Regions from separate parts of the Streptomyces sp. NPDC002669 genome, predicted to be linked through region 2. Evidence: riboswitches for the same ligand, from Rfam matches in the RefSeq annotation. Region 2 holds a riboswitch; each other region holds the start of a gene.

Region 1 (7,153 bases), on a different contig from region 2:
TGCCCCGGCGGAACTCGCTGCGCCGGCGCACCACGTCGAAGCGGTGGTCGAGGTAGACCTCCAGCAGCTCCTTGAGGCCCAGCGTGAGCGGCTGCCCGTCGACCAGCGCCACGTTGTTGATGCCGAAGGAGTCCTCCATCGGCGTCAGCTTGTAGAGCTGCTCCAGCACGGCCTCCGGCACGAAGCCGTTCTTCACCTCGATGACCAGGCGCAGGCCGTGCTCGCGGTCGGTCAGGTCCTTCACGTCCGCGATGCCCTGGAGCTTCTTCGCCGAGACCAGGTCCTTGATCTTGGCGATCACCTTCTCCGGGCCGACGGTGAAGGGGAGTTCCGTGACGACCAGCCCCTTGCGACGGGCCGTCACGTTCTCCACGGAGGCGGTCGCGCGGATCTTGAACGTGCCGCGTCCCCGGGCGTACGCGTCCTTGATGCCGCCCAGGCCCACGATCCGGCCGCCCGTGGGCAGGTCGGGACCGGGCACGAACCGCATCAGGGTCTCCAGGTCCGCGCCCGGGTGCTTGATCAGGTGCCGGGCGGCGGCGACGACCTCGCCCAGGTTGTGCGGCGGCATGTTGGTCGCCATGCCGACCGCGATCCCGGACGAGCCGTTGACCAGCAGGTTCGGGTACGCGGCGGGGAGAACGGTCGGCTCCGTCTCCTGACCGTCGTAGTTCGACTGGAACGCGACGGTGTCCTCGTCGATCGACTCCGTCATCAGCGACGTCGCGTCGGCCATCCGGCACTCGGTGTACCGCATGGCGGCCGGCGGGTCGTCGTTCCCGAGCGAGCCGAAGTTTCCGTGGCCGTCGACCAGGGGGAGCCGCATGGAGAACGGCTGCGCCAGACGGACCAGCGCGTCGTAGATCGACGCGTCGCCGTGCGGGTGCAGCTTGCCCATGACCTCGCCGACCACGCGGGCGCACTTCACGAAGCCGCGGTCGGGGCGCAGGCCCATCTCGTTCATCTGGTAGACGATGCGGCGGTGCACCGGCTTCATGCCGTCCCGGGCGTCGGGCAGGGCCCGGGAGTAGATCACCGAGTACGCGTACTCGAGGAAGGAGCCCTGCATTTCGTCGACGACGTCGATGTCGAGGATCTTCTCCTCGAAGTCGTCCGGCGGCGGGGTCTTCGTGCTGCGGCGGGCCATCGCTGCTGCGACTCCTTCACGGATTCTGTTCGGGCAACCTCAGGTTCTGACGCGGACCATTGTGGACCGCCGCACTGACATCCCCGACCTCGACCCGGCCCAAAGGGCGTTCGGGGCGCCCGCCGACGGGGTTTCCCGCCCCCTCGCGCGGGGGTGCGCCCCCCTTTCACGCGAACTTCCGCGGTACGGGAACTTCGCCAGGCGCGTGTGCGCTTGCTTACAGTGGCAGGTCTCGCAGGAAATCCAGTATCGCGATCGAAGGGACGTACATGCCCATGGGTCACACGGCCACAGCTCAGGCCGGCTCCGGCGGCTTGACAGCGACCGAGCACCGCCTGGCCAACGGCCTGCGCGTGGTGCTCTCCGAGGACCATCTGACCCCGGTCGCCGCAGTCTGCCTCTGGTACGACGTCGGCTCGCGCCACGAGGTCAAGGGACGCACCGGCCTGGCTCACCTCTTCGAGCACCTGATGTTCCAGGGCTCCGGCCAGGTCAAGGGGAACGGCCATTTCGAGCTGGTGCAGGGGGCCGGGGGCTCGCTCAACGGGACCACCAGCTTCGAGCGCACCAACTACTTCGAGACCATGCCCGCCCACCAGCTGGAGCTCGCCCTCTGGCTCGAAGCCGACCGCATGGGCTCGCTGCTCGCCGCGCTCGACGAGGAGTCCATGGAGAACCAGCGGGACGTCGTCAAGAACGAGCGCCGCCAGCGCTACGACAACGTCCCCTACGGCACGGCGTTCGAGCGGCTGACCGCCCTGGCCTACCCCGAGGGCCACCCGTACCACCACACGCCGATCGGCTCGATGGCCGACCTGGACGCCGCGACCCTGGAGGACGCGCGCACCTTCTTCCGTACGTACTACGCGCCCAACAACGCGGTGCTCTCGGTCGTCGGCGACATCGACCCCGAGCAGACCCTCGCCTGGATCGAGAAGTACTTCGGCTCCATCCCGTCCCACGACGGCAAGCAGCCGCCGCGCGACGGCACGCTCCCCGAGATCATCGGTGAGCAGCTGCGCGAGGAGGTGCGCGAGGAGGTTCCGGCGCGCGCCCTGATGGCCGCCTACCGGCTGCCGCACGACGGCACCCGGGAGTGCGACGCGGCGGACCTCGCGCTGACCGTGCTCGGCGGCGGCGAGTCGTCGCGGCTGTACAACCGTCTCGTCCGCCGCGACCGCACGGCCGTGGCGGCCGGGTTCGGACTGCTGCGACTGGCCGGAGCGCCCTCGCTCGGCTGGCTGGACGTCAAGATGTCCGGCGGGGTCGAGGTGCCGGAGGTCGAGACCGCGGTCGACGAGGAACTCGCCCGGTTCGCCGCCGAGGGCCCCACGCCCGAGGAAATGGAGCGGGCGCAGGCCCAGTTGGAGCGCGAGTGGCTGGACCGGCTCGGCACGGTCGCGGGCCGCGCGGACGAACTGTGCCGCTTCGCCGTGCTGTTCGGCGACCCGCAGCTCGCCCTGACCGCCGTGCAGCGGGTGCTCGACGTGACTGCGGAGGAGGTCCGGGCCGCGGCCGGGGCCCAGCTGCGCCCGGACAACCGGGCGGTGCTGGTCTACGAGCCGGTCGAGTCGGCCGAGGCCGCCGACGAGACCGACGCCGACGACACCGACGCGCACGAAGGAGCGGGCAAGTGACCGACGCCGCGACTGGAGTTTCGATGCAGTACCACCCGCAGCCGGCCCCCGGCGTCGCACGGCCCTGGGCCTTTCCCGCCCCGGAGCGGGGGTCCCTGCCCAACGGCCTGACGGTGCTGCGCTGCCACCGCCCCGGCCAGCAGGTCGTCGCGGTGGAGATCTTCCTCGACGCCCCGCTGGACGCCGAGCCCGAGGGCTTCGACGGCGTGGCCACGATCATGTCGAGGGCGCTCTCCGAGGGCACGGACAAGCACACGGCGGAGGAGTTCGCCGCCGAGCTGGAGCGCTGCGGCGCCACTCTCGACACCCACGCCGACCACCCCGGCGTCCGGGTCTCCCTGGAGGTCCCGGCCTCCCGGCTCGCCAAGGCCCTGGCCCTGGTCGCCGAGGCGCTCCGGGCGCCCGCCTTCCCGGACGGCGAGATCGAGCGGCTGGTGCGCAACCGGCTCGACGAGATCCCGCACGAGCAGGCCAACCCGGCCAGGCGCGCCGCCAAGCAGCTCTCCAAGGAACTGTTCCCGGCCGCGGCGCGGATGTCGCGCCCGCGTCAGGGCACCGAGGAGACCGTGGAGCGGATCGACTCGGCGGCGGTGCGCGCGTTCTTCGACGCCCACGTCAGGCCGTCCGCCGCGACCGCCGTGGTCGTCGGCGACCTCACCGGCATCGACCTGGACGCCCTGCTCGCCGACACGCTCGGCGACTGGTCGGGCGAGCCCGCCGTGCCCCGGACCGCCCCGCCGATCACCGCCGACGACACCGGCCGGGTCGTGATCGTCGACCGTCCGGGCGCGGTGCAGACGCAGTTGCTGATCGGCCGGATCGGCGCCGACCGGCACGACAGCGTGTGGCCGGCCCAGATGCTCGGCACGTACTGCCTGGGCGGCACGCTCACCTCCCGGCTGGACCGGGTGCTGCGCGAGGAGAAGGGCTACACCTACGGCGTGCGGGCCTTCGCCCAGGTGCTGCGGTCGTCCGCCCCGGACTCCGAGTCGGGCGCGACCGGTGCCTCGATGATCGCCATCAGCGGATCCGTGGACACGGAGTCCACCGAGCCGGCGCTCAAGGACCTGTGGACGGTCCTGCGGACCCTGGCGGCGGAGGGACTGACGGACGAGGAGCGCGAGACGGCCGTGCAGAACCTCGTGGGCGTGGCGCCCCTGAAGTTCGAGACCGCGGCCTCCGTCGCGAGCACCCTCGCCGACCAGGTCGAGCAGCACCTCCCCGACGACTACCAGGCACAGCTGTACGCCAGGCTCGCGGAGACCGGCACGGTCGAGGCGACCGCGGCGGTCGTCAACGCGTTCCCGGAGGACCGGCTGGTCACGATCCTCGTCGGTGACGCGGCCCGGATCGCGGAGCCGGTCCGCGCCCTGGGCATCGGAGAGGTCTCGGTGGTCTCCGGCTGACGAGCGGCCCTGCCGGAAGACAGAAGGCCGGATAGTCGCATATCGGGACGAAGGGAGGGTTGCGGCGAAGAGGGTTTCGCCGCAACCCTCCCTTTTGTCCGCTCTTGGGGAGAGGTTGCCTGGTTGCCCTGTGGGATGCGCTACAAAACGGCCTGTCCGTTTGGTGAACGTAAGCGGTCCCGCTTAGCGTCGGCTCGGCTGTCCGCCACTTGTATGCCGCAACCGCGACGTACCGGGCAGTCATCGCCGAGTCCCCGTACGGCGCGAGCCAGGGGAGCCGGGGACCCATGAAGTCCCTGGGGTGAATCGGAGGCCCGAGCCGCGACGGCCGGGGCGTCCGTAGGAGACCTTCCTGCTCCGAACCCGTCAGCTAACCCGGTAGGCGAGAAGGAAGGAAAGGACCAGCCACTTCATGGCGTTCACCCGTGCCACCGGGAAGCATCGTGCCCCGAGCCGCCTGACGCGCGGGAGCGCGAAGGCCGTCGGCGTCGCGACCCTGGCCACCACCGGAGTCATCGGCGGCCTGGCCTCCCCTGCCCTCGCCGCGGGCTCCGACGCCCCCTCCGCGAGCGGGGCCGGCCTGAACCAGGTCATCGCCATCGACGCGACCCTCGCCGACCAGATCGAGGCCCAGGCCGACGCCCAGCAGCACCAGGCCGATGCCGTGGCGAAGGCGAAGGCGGAGGCCGAGAAGAAGGCCGAAGCCAGGAAGAAGGCCGTGGCGAAGGCCAGGGCCGAGGCGAAGCGCGCGGCCGAGGAGCGTGCCGAGGAGGCGCGTGCCGCCCGGTCCGCCGAGCGTGCCCGGCTGGGCGCCTTCCAGCTGCCGCTCGCCGGTTCGTACATCAGCACCGGCTACAAGGCCGGCGGCTCGCTCTGGTCCTCCGGCAGCCACTCGGGCGTCGACTTCCACGCCGCCTCCGGCAGCTCCGTCGTCGCCGTCGGCGCCGGTACGGTCGTCGAGGCCGGCTGGGGCGGCGCGTACGGCAACAACGTCGTGCTCCGGATGACGGACGGGACGTACACGCAGTACGGGCACCTCTCCTCGATCGGCGTCTCCGTCGGCCAGCGCGTCGGCGCGGGCCAGCAGATCGGCCTCTCCGGCTCGACCGGCAACTCCACCGGGCCCCACCTCCACTTCGAGGCCCGCACGACCCCGGAGTACGGCTCCGACGTGAACCCCGTCGCGTACCTGCGCGCCCACGGCGTCAACGTCTGACCCGAGCACCCCGCGGCACCCTCCACGCCCTTCCGATGGCCCCGGCAGCCCGCCGGGGCCATCGGCGTATCCGTCAAGGGGCCCGGTGCGGGTGCCCGCCCGCCGAACCGCCCCGCGGCCAAAAGATATTCATGAATTTCCGTCCGGCATCGGAAACACGGTCGCATTGCAATAGAGTCACGGGGCAGGTATCGGCCGGCCGCGGTGTGCGGGGGATCGAGGCGGAGGTTCGGACATGCGCATTCCGGCGCATTCGGTATGCACGGCAATTCGTGACGACATCGTCTCGGGTTTCTTCGAGCGGGGCAGCCGACTCACCGAGGAGTTGCTGGCGCGCCGGTACGGGGTTTCCCGGGTCCCGGTGCGGGAGGCGTTGCGGACCCTGGAGTCGGAGGGGTTCGTGGTCACCCGCCGTCACGCGGGCGCCTGTGTCGCCGAGCCCACCGAGCTGGAGGCCGCCGATCTCCTGGAGGTCCGGATGCTGCTGGAGCCGCTGGGCGCCGCGCGCGCCGCCCGGCGCCGCACCGAGGCACACCTCAAGGTGCTGCGCGGCCTGGTCAGGCTCGGCCGGGACCGGGCCGGGCGGGGCGAGACGGAGGACCTGCGCCCGCTGGACGGCTGGTTCCACGAGACGCTGGTGCAGGCATCGGGCAGCCCCGGTCTGACCGCCCTGCTCACCCAGCTCCGACACAAGACCGCCTGGATGTACACGGTCGAGCCGCCCGCCCGGCCGATGGACTCCTGGGCCGAGCGCGGGGCCATCGTGGACGCGGTGGCGCGCCGTGACGCGGACCGGGCCAGGGCGCTGGCCGCCCAGCACGTCGAACGGGCCGCGGCCGCGCACCGGCTGCGCCGGACGGACCGGCCGGGGGGCCGCACGGCCCGGCGGCCCGCCGTACCGCGCACCGACCGGGTGAGGACCTCGCAACATCCCGTAAACACCACGGGCGCGCGGCATTAACAATCGGGCCGTATAAAAAGGGGTGAAGTGTGATTCCGGAGGGAAGCGGGCCCGGTCCGCGATAATTCCACCCGTCCGAATTCCCCTGCCCCGATTCCATGGGCCGTCATTCCGGGAGCCGGGCCCACTCGGGTCCCTCCACATGATTTCGGCCGGAGGAAACAAAAGAGCCGCGGCTCCGGTTCAGGGTGCCGCGGCTCTCTCGCAGAAAATGTTTCAGACGGTCTCCGGGAGCTCCTCGAGCCCCTCGGCGACCAGCTTCGCCAGACGGTCCAGGGCGACCTCGGCGTTGTCGGCCTCGGACGCGAGCACGATCTCCTCGCCCCCCTGTGCGCCGAGACCGAGCACCGCGAGCATGGAGGCGGCGTTCACCGGGTTGCCGTCGGCCCTGGCGATCGTCACGGGAACGCCGGAAGCCGTGGCGGCACGGACGAAGATGGAAGCGGGGCGGGCGTGCAGGCCCTCGGCCCAACCGACGTTGACGCGGCGCTCAGCCATGGTTCTGCCCTTCATGAATCAACAGTTGTCTAGACCATTCTCTCACGCGGTGCGCGGTGCTCCGAACGGCCCGGAACATGCCCGCGACGCCCGCGGCAGCGCCGAACGGCCCTCTCAGCCTGCCCCGGCCCCGGGCCCCACGCGACCGCTGGCGGCGCCGTAGTCTTTGCCCATGCAGCCCGCGCCGGAGCAGAGCCCGCATCACGCCTATCCCGACCACTGGGAAGCCGACGTGGTGCTCCGCGACGGGGGAACCGCACGGATCAGGCCCATCACCACGGACGACGC
Region 2 (7,153 bases):
GCCCGCCGGACAGCAGGTCGTCGGCGAGGCGCTCAGCAAGGCGTCGAAGGCGCTGCGGGTCGACGTCAACCCGCGCTACGGCACCTGGGACGACAAGCAGACCCAGCTCGCCGGCTACAAGGCCCCGTGGATCAGCCAGGTCACCAAGCCCGAAGGCGTGACGGCCGGGGCCTGACGGCCGGGGACCGGCGACCGGCCCGGCCGGAGGTAGATTCGAACGGTGAACGCTGAAGATCCCGGCCGTATCGTCCTGCTCACCGCCAGCCACCGCGTCGCGCCCGGGCTCCTGTCCTGGCCCGCCTGGCAGGCGCTGCACGCCGCGGACCGGGTGCTCTGCGCGGACCGGGAGCATCCGCAGCTGCCGTACCTGCGCGAGGCGGGCGTCGTCGTCGAGCACGCCGAGCCCGCCGCGCAGGAGCTCGTCGACGCCTGTGCGGGCGGCCGGAGCGTCGTCGTCCTCGCGGGCGGCGAGGGCTCCGGACCGCTGACCGACGGGCTCGCCCGGCTCGCGGGTTCGGGCCGGGTGCGGATGCCGGACCTGGAGCTGCTGCCCGGTTCGTACGACCTGCCGGGGGCCCGGTTCCTCGACCTGGTCCAGATCATGGACCGGATCCGGACCGAGTGCCCCTGGACCTCGCGCAAGACCCACGAGGGCCTCGCCAAGTACGCCATCGAGGAGGCGTACGAGCTGGTGGAGGCGATCGAGGACGGCGACCGCGACGAACTGCGCGAGGAGCTGGGGGACGTCCTCCTCCAGGTGGTCTTCCACGCGCGGATCGCCGAGGAAGGCCGCCCGGAGGACGGAGCGGAGCCGTTCTCCGTGGACGACGTGGCCGCGACCCTCGTCGAGAAGCTGATCCACCGCCACCCGCACGTCTTCGGCGACGAGACGGCCGAGACCCCGGAGGACGTGCACGCGCACTGGCTGCGGACCAAGGCCGTCGAGAAGCAGCGCGCGTCGGTCACCGACGGGGTGCCGCTCGGCCAGCCGGGGCTGGCGCTCGCGGCGAAACTGGCGAGCCGGGTCCGTACCGCCGGGCTCGACGTGACCCCGCCCACCGGCGAGGGCATCGGCTACGAGCTCCTCGCCCTCGCCGTACGGGCCGAGCGGGACGGCATCGACCCCGAGGCCGCGCTGCGGGCCGCGGGCCGCGCCTACCGGGACGCCATCAGGGCGGCGGAGGGCAACGGATAACGTCGGGGCGTGAACCACAGCCCCGCCGACCGCCCCGCCGATCAGCCCACGGACCGCCCTGCCGAGCAGTTTGCGGACCGTCCCGCGGCCCCGTCCGCCGAGGGCTGTCCCGCCGGCCGGTCCGGTGCCCGCCCCGCCACCGCGCCCGAGCTCTTCACCTGGGAGTTCGCCACCGACCCGTACCCGGCCTACGCCTGGCTGCGCGAGCACAGCCCCGTGCACCGGACCGCGCTGCCCAGCGGCGTCGAGGCATGGCTCGTCACCCGGTACGCGGACGCCCGGCAGGCGCTCGCCGACACCCGGCTCTCCAAGAATCCCGCGCACCACGCCGAACCGGCGCACGCCAAGGGGAAGACGGGCATCCCCGGGGAGCGCAAGGCGGAGCTGATGACGCATCTGCTGAACATCGACCCGCCCGACCACACCCGGCTGCGCCGCCTCGTCTCCAAGGCGTTCACCCCGCGCCGGGTCGCCGAGTTCGCGCCGCGGGTGCAGGAGCTGACGGACCGCCTCATCGACCGCTTCGCCGAGGAGGGGAGGGCGGACCTCATCCACGACTTCGCCTTCCCGCTCCCCATCTACGCGATCTGCGACCTGCTGGGCGTGCCGCCCGAGGACCAGGACGACTTCCGGGACTGGGCGGGCATGATGATCCGCCACGGCGGCGGCCCGCGCGGCGGGGTGGCCAGGTCGGTGAAGAAGATGCGCGGCTACCTCGCCGAGCTGATCCACCGCAAGCGCGAGAACCCGGGGGAGGACCTGATCTCGGGGCTGATCCGGGCCAGCGACCACGGCGAGCACCTCACCGAGAACGAGGCCGCGGCCATGGCCTTCATCCTGCTCTTCGCCGGGTTCGAGACGACGGTCAACCTCATCGGCAACGGCGTCCACTCCCTGCTGCGCGACCCGGAGCAGCGCGCCCTGCTCCAGCACTCCATCGAGACGGAGGAGGGCGCGCTGCTGGAGACCGGGATCGAGGAGCTGCTGCGGTACGACGGTCCGGTCGAGCTGGCGACCTGGCGGTTCGCCACCGAGCCGCTGACACTCGGCGGACAGGACATCGCGGCCGGGGACCCCGTGCTCGTGGTGCTCGCCGCCGCCGACCGCGACCCGGAACGCTTCTCGGAACCCGACACCCTGGACCTCGCGCGGCGTGACAATCAGCACCTCGGATACGGGCACGGCATCCACTACTGCCTGGGCGCGCCGCTCGCCCGGCTGGAGGGCCGGACCGCGCTCGCCACGCTGCTGAGACGCCTCCCCGACCTGCGGCTCGCGGTGGAATCCGGCGATCTGCGGTGGCGCGGCGGGCTCATCATGCGCGGACTGCGCACCCTTCCCGTGGAGTTCACGCCGGAGTCCGGACGGGCCGGAAGTGACTCCTCGTCAACTCTGTGACTTTTACGTGATCCGCGCTGCATCGACTTGTGACTCCCGTTCGAGTCCAGCTAGGTTCACCGTTCGACCCACCAGACACACGTCAGCTACACGGAAGGCAAACCCCATGGGCTCCGCGAACGGCAAACACCGTCGCCCCCGTCAGGCACCCGCCATCGTCGTCGCCGCGGGCGTGACCGGGTCCGCCATCGCCATCCCGCTGCTCGGCGCGTCCGGTGCGCACGCGGCCGACGCCACGACCTGGGACCGGGTGGCCGAGTGCGAGAGCGGCGGCACATGGAGCGCCGACTTCGGCAACGGCTCCTACGGCGGGCTCCAGCTCTCGCCGGAGACCTGGAAGGCGTACGGCGGCGAGTCGTACGCCGAGCGCGCCGACCTCGCCAGCCGGGCGCAGCAGATCGCCGTGGCCCAGAAGGTCCTGGAGGACCAGGGGCCGCAGGCGTGGCCCAGCTGCGCGGTCATCTCCGGCCTCGCGACGGACGGGACGCTGCCCGGCGTCGACCCGGGGACCACGCCCTCCGCCGACCCGGAGCAGGGCGGGGAGCCCGCCGGGGAGACGTCGAAGACTCCGGCCGACCCGGCGAGCGGCGCCACGGAGGGCGCGGACGGCGCGGGTGCCGTGGACGGCACGGACGGTGCCGACGAGCCGTCAGGGACGGTCACGCCGTCTCCGGACCCCTCGTCCGGCACCCCCACCGCACCGCCCTCGGAGGGCTCCGCCGAGGGCTCCACGAAGGCCCCGTCCGACACGCCCGGGGAGTCCCTCCCGTCCGGTTCACCTGAATCGTCCAGCGGTCAGGGCGGCAAGCACCGCGGCACCCCGGCCGTCGAGGACGGCCGCGGGACCGGCGCCGGCGAGGGCCGCGAGCCGGGCCGTCACGCCTCCCGGGGCGGCGACGGCGCGCGCGACACGGAAGCCCCGGCCGCCGGCGACCCGTACACCGTCCGCCCCGGCGACAACCTCTGGGCCATCGCCGACGCGCAGAAGGTCCCTGGTGGGTGGGCTGCGCTGTACGAGGCGAACAGGGACGAGGTCGGCTCCGACCCGGACCTCATCCTTCCCGGCCAGCGGCTCGACCTCGGTGTGACGGCCGAGTGAGAGCCGCGTGAGAGCGGCCTGACGACCGGCTGAAAAAGACCCCGGAACCGGGGCAGTTCAGGGACCTATGTCCACTTATGCGTAAGTGAGACATGGGTCTCTTTGCGTCAACTGGCGTGTCGCGCGCCGGGAAACCCTTCGCATCGGCCCCGACCTGCGGAAACAATAGATCCTCAGATGCAAGTAAGGGCTTATTGTCCGATGTGTCCATCTTTGAATGTGGGGGTTGCGTATGTTTACGGTCGGAACCGCTCGCACCGCGGGCCCCGTCGACCGTCACGCCGAATCCTGCCGTCGGTCGGAGGGAACAGACGCGTAAAGCGCCGTAGGCAGGAGCGGGGGACCCAGGTAGGCGCCGGCCCCGATCGTCGAAGGACGCATCAGGACCGGCTTGGGGTGAAGTCGCGTGCTAGGACGTGCGACCGGGCAACTCACTTGGCCCGAACCCGACAGCTCACCTCGTAGGCGTCGGTGAGGAGAAGTTCCATGCTGTTTTCCAGCAAGGGCAAGCACCGCCGCCCGTCCAAGGCCGTCCGCATCGCCACGCTCGCCGGTGTCACCGGTGCCGCCGTCGCCGTCCCCCTGATGGGTGCGACCGGCGCCTCCGCCGCCTCCGTCGCCACCTGGGACGCCGTCGCCCAGTGCGAGTCCGGTGGCAACTGGTCGATCAACACCGGCAACGGCTACTACGGTGGCCTGCAGTTCTCCCAGTCCAGCTGGGCCGCCGCCGGTGGTCTGCAGTACGCCCCCCGCGCCGACCTGGCCACCAAGGCCCAGCAGATCGCCACCGCCGAGCGCCTCCTCGACATGCAGGGCCCGGGTGCCTGGGCCTGCGCCGGCGCCGGCGGCCTGCGCAACGACGGCGTCGACCCGGGCGTCGACACCGGCTCCTCCGGCTCCACCGAGAAGTCCGGCTCCACGCAGCAGCAGAGCGCCCCGGCCGCCCCGAAGCAGCAGTCGCAGCCGACCCGCCAGGCCCAGCCGAAGCAGGAGCGCACCGAGGCCCCCGCCGCCTCCCGCTCCGAGCGCTCCGCGGCCCCGCGGGCCGAGGCCAGGAAGACCGTCACCACCCCGACCGGCAAGAAGGTCAAGAAGGGCGACGGCGAGTACAAGGTCGTCACCGGCGACTCGCTGAGCAAGATCGCCGCCGACCGGGGCGTCGAGGGCGGCTGGCAGAAGCTGTTCGAGCTGAACAAGGACATCGTCGAGAACGCCGACCTGATCTACCCGGGTCAGCAGCTGCACCTGACGAAGTAGCCGGGATCCTCTCCTCCCCGGTGGCCCCGGCCCGCGCGACCCTCCGTACGCGCGGGCCGGGGTTTCCGCCTTCCCGCCGCGCGGGCGGCCACCGGCCCCCGCGGCCCCTTCCGTCGGAGCCCTCCGGGAGGGTTTGTTCAACTCCTGTAGTTACTGACCGGTAAAAATCTGGCCTTTCCTCCCGCATTGTCCGCCCTCGGGTCCTTTTTCGTCCCAGGGGACGGGCGGTCGTCGGGCTGATCGGGCCCGGCCGGTTAGGCTCTTGTCGCAAGGCCAAAGCGACCCTGCACAACCAGCGTCATATCCCAGAAGGAGATGCCTCGTGCCGTCCATCGACGTCGTCGTAGCCCGGGAAATCCTCGACTCCCGCGGAAACCCCACGGTCGAGGTCGAGGTCGGCCTCGACGACGGCAGCACGGGCCGTGCTGCCGTTCCGTCCGGCGCCTCCACCGGTGCGTTCGAGGCCATCGAGCTCCGTGACGGCGACCCCAACCGCTACCAGGGCAAGGGCGTCGAGAAGGCCGTCCTCGCCGTGATCGAGCAGATCGGCCCGGAGCTCGTCGGCTACGACGCCACCGAGCAGCGGCTGATCGACCAGGCGATGTTCGACCTGGACGCCACGGAGAACAAGGGCTCGCTCGGCGCCAACGCCATCCTCGGCGTCTCGCTGGCCGTCGCCCACGCCGCGTCCGAGGCATCGGACCTGCCGCTGTTCCGCTACCTGGGCGGCCCGAACGCGCACCTGCTGCCCGTTCCGATGATGAACATCCTCAACGGCGGCTCGCACGCCGACTCCAACGTGGACATCCAGGAGTTCATGATCGCCCCGATCGGGGCGGAGTCCTTCTCCGAGGCCCTGCGCTGGGGCACCGAGGTCTACCACACGCTGAAGAAGGTCCTGAAGGCCAAGGGCCTGTCGACCGGTCTCGGCGACGAGGGCGGCTTCGCGCCGAACCTGGACTCGAACCGCGCCGCCCTCGACCTCATCCTCGAAGCCATCAAGGAAGCCGGCTACGTCCCGGGCAAGGACGTCGCGCTCGCGCTCGACGTCGCCGCGTCCGAGTTCTACAAGGACGGCAAGTACGAGTTCGAGGGCAAGTCCCGCTCGGCCGCCGAGATGACCGAGTACTACGAGGAGCTCGTCTCCGCGTACCCGCTGGTCTCCATCGAGGACCCGCTGTACGAGGACGACTGGGCCGGCTGGAAGGTCATCACCGACAAGCTCGGCTCCAAGGTCCAGCTCGTCGGCGACGACCTGTTCGTCACCAACCCCGAGCGCCTGGCCCGCGGCATCGAGGAGGGCTCCGCCAACGCCCTGCTCGTCAAGGTCAACCAGATCGGTTCGCTGACCGAGACCCTGGACGCCGTGGAGCTGGCCCAGCGCAACGGCTTCAAGTGCATGATGTCGCACCGCTCCGGCGAGACCGAGGACGTCACCATCGCCGACCTCGCCGTCGCCACCAACTGCGGCCAGATCAAGACCGGCGCCCCGGCCCGTTCCGAGCGCGTCGCCAAGTACAACCAGCTGCTGCGCATCGAGGAGATCCTCGACGACGCCGCGGTGTACGCGGGCCGCTCGGCGTTCCCCCGGTTCCGTTCCGCCGACTAGGACGTGCGCCGGAAGTAGCGTTGGCCGCCCCGTCGTGAGGACGGGGCCATGGCGTCCGTCCGTCCCCGTACTCGGTCCCGTACCGTGTGCGGGGACGGACGTGCGTATCGGGTGCGTATTGGGGAGGCGGAGAAATGGCCGCGAAGGACCGGGACCGGTTCTCCACCGCGACCCGGCTGCGGCTGCTCGGCGAGCAGACCGCCGCCCGCGTCTACCGGTCCCAGAACCGCCGCCAGGCCCGCCGCTCACGGCTCACCGGCCGGGCGGCGTTCCTCGCCCTCGTCGTCTGCTCCCTGGTGGTCGCGCTCGCGTACCCGATGCGCAGCTACGTCTCGCAGCGGGACGAGATCGCCGAACAGGAGCGACTGGCGGAGGAGGCGCGGGTCCGTACCGAGGAGCTGCGCGACGAGAAGGCGCGCCTCCAGGACGACGCGTACATCAGGCAGCTGGCCCGTACGCATCTGCACTACCTTCTTCCCGGGGAGACCGGTTACACGGTGATCGACCCCGACGCGGCCGAGGAACGCAACGGCCGGGCGGGCGAGTCCGGCGGGCCGTGGCACTCCAACCTCTGGGACGGCATCGACAGCGCCGA
Region 3 (7,153 bases), on a different contig from region 2:
GCGTTCCAGGAGACGGCGGTGTACGCCTTCTTCACGGCCGACTCGTAGGACTGCGGGCCGGCGCCGTCGCCGCGCAGGGTGACGACGGTGTTGCCGTTGCGGTCGACGACGGCGACCGAGACCCGCTGGTTCTCCTTCTCCGCGGCCTCCAGCGTCGCCCGCGCGGCCTTCGTCGCCGCCTCGATCGTCAGGTGCGTGGACCGCGTGAGGTTCTTGTTGGCGGCGTCGGCCTTGACGGCGGCGGGCGCGGCGGCGGGGGCCGCGGCGTTGGCGGAGACGACTCCGAACGTGCCCGCGATGGCGGCGGCGGCGACGGTGCCGGTCAGGACGCGGGTGCGCAGCGACAGCTTCTTCATGGTCAACGACTCCTCGGGTTCGGCCAGGGGCTCGGGAATCTCTGCGTTCCCGCTTCGAGATCCATCCTCCGGCCGGACCCGCCCCGCACCGGTCGCCCTACGGGCTTTCGTCCCGGCCCCCGACGGATGACGCCCGGGTCGGCCGATCGGACGATGCCGACACCGTTTCCGCAGGTCGGGCCGCCGGCTCGATGTTCTGGTTGGCGTGGAAGAAGTTGTGCGGATCGTAGGTCCGCTTGACGGCCGCGAGGCGGTCGTAGTGGTCGCGGTAGGTGGCCCGTACCCGGTCCGGGGTCTCGCCCGCACCGATGAAGTTCACGTACGTGCCGCCCATGGAGTGCGGGTGCAGCGCCTCCCAGTAGTCCACGCACCACTGCCGGAGCCTTCCGGCGTTGTCCGGATCGGGGTCGATGCCCGCGATGACGCCGGACCAGACGGCGTCCCGGTAGGCCCAGGCCGTGTCGTCGGGGCCGACCCGGTGGGCGGCGCCGTCGACCGGGTACAGGTGCATGGTCGACAGGTCGGTGGGGAGGCGCTCGGCGTACTCGGCGTGCACGTCGACGGCCTCGTCGGTGATCCGGTCGAAGAAGTTGCCGCGCCAGTACCACTGGAGGCCGGGAGGAAGCAGCGCGTCGAACATGGACTGCAGGGCTGGGTAGGGCATCGGCGCCGTGAAGCGGAAGGCGGGCGTCGCGGGGTCCTCGACGGGCTCGAGGGTGGTTTCCAGCAGCTTGGGGTCGCCCGTCCAGCACCACACGACGGCGCACATCCGCCGGCCGTGGATCTCCTCCGGGAACGGTGGCCCCGGCGGCACGGTGAGCGAGGCGAAGAAGCCGTTGAGGTCCTCGGTGGCCCGGGGCAGGAAGTCGCGGTACCAGCGCAGCACGTCGTGGATCCGGTCGGCGGGCCAGAGCGTGACGGCGACGCCCACGGTGTCCACCGGGTGCATCCGAAAGGTGAAGGAGGTGACGACGCCGAAGTTCCCGCCGCCGCCGCGCAGCGCCCAGAAGAGGTCGGGGTGGGAGGTGGCGCTCGCCGTCACCGGGGTCCCGTCGGCCAGGACGACCTCCGCGGCCAGCAGGTTGTCGATCGTCAGGCCGTACCTGCGGGTGAGGTGGCCGTGGCCGCCGCCCAGGGTGAGGCCGCCGACGCCGGTGGTCGAGAGGATGCCGGACGGGGTGGCCAGCCCGAAGGCGTGGGCCGCGTGGTCGAGGTCGCCGAGAGTGCTGCCGCCGCCGACCGTGGCCGTGCGCGCCCCGGGGTCGATGTGCGCCCAGCGCATGGGCGAGAGGTCGATGGTGACGCCGTCGTCCACCAGGCAGAGGCCCGCCCCGCTGTGGCCGCCGCCGCGGACGGCGGCCACGAGTCCCTCGTCGCGGACGAAGTCGACCGCGGCCATGACGTCCGCCGTGTCGGCGCACCGGACCACCGCCGCGGGACGCCTGTCGATCATGGCGTTGTAGATCGTGCCGGCCGGGCGGTACTCCGGGTCCTGCGGGCCGATGACGGGGCCGCGCAACGCGGTCCGCATCGCGTCCAGGGGTACGGGTGCGGTGCCGTTCATGGCCTGGCCACCCCCTCGTGCGTCGAGGTCGGGATGGCGGTCGCGCCCCGCCCGGCACCCGGCGGGGGAGGCCGGGGCCCCGGGGTCCGGAGCCGCGGACGGGGAGGCCGCCGTGGGCTGATGCCTCAAGCCTCCGCCCGGCCCCGCGACCCCGCCAGCCCGCGGGGCCGGGCGGAGGGAGACATGCGCGCCCGGGACGGCGGACGGTGCGGTGCGGGCCCGGGGCGTCCCGGCTCAGACGAGGAGTCTCGTCTTCGCGCGCTGGTACTCCTCGTCCGTGAGGGCGCCCCGGTCCCTGAGGTCGGCGAGCCTGGCCAGGTCGTCGACGTGGCTGCCGTGTTTCGGGCCGTCCCCGCCCGAGGTGCCCGCCGCCTCCCGTACGTACGCCTTGAAGGCCGCGTCCCGGTCCTGGGCCTCCTTGATGTCCCGTCTGCTCATGGACTTGCCGCGCACGATCACGTACACCAGCACCCCGATGTACGGCAGCAGCAGCGTCAGGACCAGCCAGGCCGCCTTGCCCCAGCCGCTGAGGTCGTGGCTGCGGAAGATGTCCGTGATGACCTTGAAGAGCAGGAACAGCCACATGACCCAGAGGAAGAACCAGAGCATGGTCCAGAAGAGGTCGAGCAACGAGTAGTCGTCCACGGTTCGCTCCCGATCAGTGCGATGTCGTCGCGTCGGTCGGCCGGTCGATGAAATCAGTCATATCACCGCATATCGGTACGCGCGCGCCGTCCGAGGTCAGGTCCGGACAGGGCCCGGGCGGGGTCCCGGGTCCGGATCGCCGGTGCGGTCCGTGGGCCGGAGGCGGTCCGGGTGAAGCCCCGGGGAACCCGAGTGGTCATGAGTGCGCCGGGAATGGCGTAGAGTTGTGTTCACCGACGCGGGGTGGAGCAGCTCGGTAGCTCGCTGGGCTCATAACCCAGAGGTCGCAGGTTCAAATCCTGTCCCCGCTACTGAAGAGTCAGGCCCGGCACGCATGCAGCGTGCCGGGCCTGACTCGTTTCGTTCTCCCGTCCCGCCCCACGCCCCGTCCCCCCATTGGCCGATGAGCGGTCGCCGCGCCGTCGCGTTCCGGGGAGTCTGGGGGCGGGGCGCGGTTCCGTCCGCAGCCGCGGACGTACCGGGCAGGAGACCAACGGGTGGTGTGGAAGCGGGAGCAGCGGCGCGGCGGGCACGTCGACGGCGGCGTCGGCACCCGGCGGTTCGTACGGGCGATGCCCGCCTTGATGATCGTCGGCGGGCTGGTGTTCGACATCTTCACGCCGCCGACCTTCACCGCCATCCCGCTGTTCGTGGCGGCGCCGCTGATCGCCGCCCCGTTCTTCTCGCTCTCCCGCACCGTCAGCACCGGCATCGCCTCGATGCTGGCCGTCATCGCGCTGCGGCTGTCCAGCAGCACGCTGCCCGAAGTGGTGCCGCTGATCGAGCTGCTGACCCTGGCCACCGTCTCGGTCCTCGCGGTCGTGATCAACGGGGTGGTGCGGCGCGGCAACGAGCAGCTGGCCTCCGCGCGGGTCATCGCGGAGACCGCCATGCGCGCGGTGCTGCCGAAGCCGTCCGAGCGGATCGGCGGACTGCGCGTGGCGGCGCGGTACGTGGCGGCGCAGGCGGACGAGTTCGTCGGCGGCGACCTGTTCGCCGTGACGGACACCCCGTACGGGGTGCGGCTGGTGGTCGGGGACGTGCGGGGCAAGGGCCTCGAAGCCGTGGGGACGGTGGCGGTGGTCATCGGGGCGTTCCGCGAGGCGGCCGAGCAGGAGCACTCGCTGGAGGGCGTGGCGTGGCGGCTGGAACGGGCGCTGGCGCGGGAGGAGGCGAGGCGGGGCGGGCTCGACGTGCTGGAGGGGTTCATCACCGCCGTGCTGGCCGAGATCCCGTCCGGGCCGGCCCGGGTGCGCGTCGTCAACCGCGGCCACCCCGAACCGATCCTGCTGCATCCCGACGGGGCGCTGGAGGTGCTGAGGCCCACCGAGCCCGCGCTGCCGCTCGGGATGGACCTGGGCGCGTGGCCGCAGCGGACGGACGAGTGGGAGCTGCCGGCCGGGACGACCCTGCTCCTGTACACGGACGGCCTCTCCGAGGCACGGAACGCCGAAGGGGTCTTCTACGACCCGGCGGACCGGCTGCGCGGGCGGATCTTCCCGGGGCCCGAGGAGCTGCTGTCCGCGCTGACCGACGACGTGCGCCTGCACACGGGCGGCGAGACGACCGACGACATGGCGCTGCTCGCGGTCATGCGCCCGGCGGAGGGGGAGCCGGACCGGCGCAGGACCGTGCGGATCGTCGGCCGGGAGGAAGGGTGACGGGCGGGCCCGGGGGCCGGGTTCCGTTCCTTCCGCTCCCGGCGCCACGGTGCGTGATCGAAGGGCGCCGCTCCGCATAACATTTGACGCAACGTCAGAAACGGGGTAGTGGCTGAGGTGCGGTCAACTCGCACGTTTTCATTGGATTATGTCCCGTAAAGTCCAGGCCAAAGACGTGAACGATCAGTGGGAACGGCTTGGAATGCGACCCCGGTGTCTATTAACGTTCGATAACGCAGCGCGGTCGTCCCAGCCGCCGCCAGTGGCGGCACCGTGCGCGAGCGCCGAATTCCGCAAGGGAACCGGGGAACCACCTATATGGGGTGAATCGGACGCCTGTGTCTCGTGAGAGGCAGAGGGGCCCGTAGGAGACCTTCCTGCTCCGAACCCGTCAGCTAACCCGGTAGGCGAGAAGGAAGGAAAGGAGTGCGCCCCCGTGGCGTCCAACAAGCCTGCCCCCGAGGCCCCGTCCCGGTTCACCCCCGACTACGGCTTCGGTGCCGACTTCCCCGCACAGCGCGGTTCCGACACGGCGGCCACCGGGACGGTGACGACGGCATACGGCAGCGACCACGACGCCGGGTTCAACGGTGACTTCAGCGACGGCTACGGCGGCGACTTCCGCACCGAGGGCAACGGCGGCGAGCCCGCGCGCAGCCTGGAGGAGTGGAACCCCACCGAGGAGTCCGTCCGCCCCGTGCGCGGCCGGCACCGCGTCGCCAAGCAGCGCAGCGGACTCGCCCGCAGCTCCACGGTGCTGGGCGTCGGCGTCATCGCGGCGGTCGGCGCGGGCGGCATGGCCACCGCGCAGAGCAAGCCGCCGGTCTCCATCTCCGTCCCCGACTCCATCACGGAGAACCTCCCCGACGCCGCGTCACTTCCCGGCGTGGGTGCTCTGTTCTCCGACGACTCGGACAAGGACGCGTCCGAGGACGTCACCGCCACCACCCCGCTGACCTCCGCCGGCATCACCGCCGCCGAGGCCGAGCAGGGCAGGACGGATGCCGGCGAGGCGCTCCGCGCCCGCATCCTCCAGCAGGCCGAGCAGCAGCAGGACGCGGCCGCCGCCGAGGCCAAGGCCGCGGAGGAGGCGGCCGCCGCGGAGAAGGCCGCCGCCGAGGCGAAGAAGCAGCAGGACGAGGCCGAGGCCAAGGCCGCCGCCGAGAAGAAGAAGGCGGAGGAGGAGGCCAAGAAGAAGGCGGAGGCCCTCCGGCTCGCCAAGCTCGCCGCCAGCTACGCCGTCCCGACCTCCTCGTACACGATCACCTCGACCTACGGCCAGGCCGGTTCGATGTGGTCCTCCGGCCACCACACCGGCCTCGACTTCGCCGCCCCGACCGGCACCCCGGTCAAGGCCGTGCACGGCGGCACCATCAAGTCGGCGGGCTGGTCCGGCTCGTACGGCTACCGCACGGTGCTGGAGCTGGAGGACGGCACGGAGGTCTGGTACTGCCACCAGTCCTCGATCGGTGTCAGCGTCGGCCAGAAGGTCGCCACCGGCGAGACCATCGGCCGCGTCGGCGCGACCGGCAACGTGACCGGACCGCACCTCCACCTGGAGATCCACACCCCCGACGGCACGGGTGTCGACCCGATGGCCTGGCTCCGCGGCAAGGGCCTCAACATCTGAGGCGACCCGGCCCGGCCCGGTCCACCGGCCCATGAACCCCGGCAGTCCTGACGCTCCCCCCCGACGTCAGGACTGCCGGTTTTTCGTGGGAGGTACCGGGCCGGCACGCCCGCGGGCCGCCGGAAAGAACGGGCCCGCCGGAATAGCGGGCCCGTCGGAACTCGTTGATCCACTTATGACTTCTCTTCGTAAGCTGGGCTCCTCCGACCTCCAGGTCTTCCCGCTCGCACTCGGTGGCAACGTCTTCGGCTGGACCGCCGACGAGGCGCAGTCGTTCGCCGTGCTGGACGCCTACGCCGAGGCCGGGGGCAACTTCATCGACACCGCCGACGTGTACTCGGCCTGGGTCCCGGGCAACGAGGGCGGTGAGTCCGAGACCGTCCTCGGCAAGTGGCTCGCCGCGCGCGGCAACCGGTCCGACGTCGTCGTCGCCACGAAGGGCGGCGCCCACCCCGAGTACAAGGGGCTTGCCGCCGCCACCATCAAGGCCGCCGCCGAGGAGTCGCTGCGCCGGCTCGGCACCGACCACATCGATCTCTACTACACGCACTTCGACGACGAGACCGTGCCGGTCGAGGAGATCATCACCGCCCTGGACCAGCTGGTGAAGGAGGGCAAGGTCCGGGAGATCGCCGCCTCCAACATCAGCGCCGAGCGGCTCCGGGCCTCCCTGGACTTCTCGGAGCGCGAGGGCCTGGCACGCTACGTCGCCCTCCAGCCGCACTACAACCTGGTCTCCCGCGACACCTACGAGGGCGAACTCCAGGACACGGCCGCCCGCGCCGGGCTCGCCGCCGTGCCGTACTACGCCCTGGCCTCCGGCTTCCTCACCGGCAAGTACCGCCCGGGCGCCGCGGTGGACAGCGCGCGGGCGCAGAGCGCCGGCCAGTACCTGGAGTCGGAGCGGGGGCAGAAGGTCCTGGCCGCGCTGGACAAGGTCGCCCAGGCGCACGACGCGCAGATCGCGACCGTCGCGCTGGCCTGGCTCGCGTCCCGGCCGACCGTCGCCGCGCCGATCGCCTCGGCCCGTACGGTCGAGCAGCTGCCCGCGCTGGTGGCCGTCGCGGACCTCGCGCTGACCGAGCAGGACCTGGCCGTACTCACCGAGGCGTCCGCCTGACGCACGGCCCCGGCCGTCCGGAGCACCGCCCCCGTTCGCCCCGTCCACGGCCGTTCGTCCGCGCCGTCGACGGGGCGAACGGTGTGCCGCGGTGCTACCGCGGGGGCAGGTAGGGGTTGTGGCCCGTCCCCGGGCCGGGACCGTTGTGGTGCCCGCCGTACCCGGGGTGCGCGGGGA

Evidence for each region. Region 2 has a riboswitch for cyclic di-AMP ahead of ACFYW1_RS16610 (transglycosylase family protein). Riboswitches for the same ligand answer to the same signal wherever they lie in the genome.
Region 1: another riboswitch for cyclic di-AMP. It lies ahead of ACFYW1_RS26565 (M23 family metallopeptidase); the one in region 2 lies ahead of ACFYW1_RS16610 (transglycosylase family protein).
Region 3: another riboswitch for cyclic di-AMP. It lies ahead of ACFYW1_RS32290 (M23 family metallopeptidase); the one in region 2 lies ahead of ACFYW1_RS16610 (transglycosylase family protein).

The regions. Positions count from the first base shown of each region.
Region 1 is NZ_JBIAQQ010000020.1:53,448-60,600, reverse strand. Features, by position in the region: gene ACFYW1_RS26580 (DNA topoisomerase (ATP-hydrolyzing) subunit A) at 1-1,147, opposite strand, end outside; gene ACFYW1_RS26575 (M16 family metallopeptidase) at 1,417-2,784, shown strand; gene ACFYW1_RS26570 (M16 family metallopeptidase) at 2,808-4,190, shown strand; cyclic di-AMP (ydaO/yuaA leader) riboswitch at 4,425-4,589, shown strand; gene ACFYW1_RS26565 (M23 family metallopeptidase) at 4,603-5,406, shown strand; gene ACFYW1_RS26560 (GntR family transcriptional regulator) at 5,642-6,367, shown strand; gene ACFYW1_RS26555 (HPr family phosphocarrier protein) at 6,584-6,865, opposite strand; gene ACFYW1_RS26550 (GNAT family N-acetyltransferase) at 7,038-7,153, shown strand, end outside.
Region 2 is NZ_JBIAQQ010000009.1:144,359-151,511, forward strand. Features, by position in the region: gene ACFYW1_RS16590 (SurA N-terminal domain-containing protein) at 1-175, shown strand, start outside; gene ACFYW1_RS16595 (nucleoside triphosphate pyrophosphohydrolase) at 221-1,195, shown strand; gene ACFYW1_RS16600 (cytochrome P450) at 1,205-2,593, shown strand; gene ACFYW1_RS16605 (transglycosylase family protein) at 2,700-3,692, shown strand; cyclic di-AMP (ydaO/yuaA leader) riboswitch at 4,004-4,175, shown strand; gene ACFYW1_RS16610 (transglycosylase family protein) at 4,179-4,949, shown strand; gene eno (phosphopyruvate hydratase) at 5,272-6,558, shown strand; gene ACFYW1_RS16620 (septum formation initiator family protein) at 6,693-7,153, shown strand, end outside.
Region 3 is NZ_JBIAQQ010000030.1:22,903-30,055, reverse strand. Features, by position in the region: gene ACFYW1_RS32315 (heme-binding protein) at 1-356, opposite strand, end outside; gene ACFYW1_RS32310 (FAD-binding oxidoreductase) at 454-1,920, opposite strand; gene ACFYW1_RS32305 (SHOCT domain-containing protein) at 2,155-2,565, opposite strand; tRNA gene ACFYW1_RS32300 (tRNA-Met) at 2,803-2,876, shown strand; gene ACFYW1_RS32295 (PP2C family protein-serine/threonine phosphatase) at 3,066-4,226, shown strand; cyclic di-AMP (ydaO/yuaA leader) riboswitch at 4,499-4,651, shown strand; gene ACFYW1_RS32290 (M23 family metallopeptidase) at 4,774-5,856, shown strand; gene ACFYW1_RS32285 (aldo/keto reductase) at 6,032-6,976, shown strand; gene ACFYW1_RS32280 (PrsW family intramembrane metalloprotease) at 7,071-7,153, opposite strand, start outside.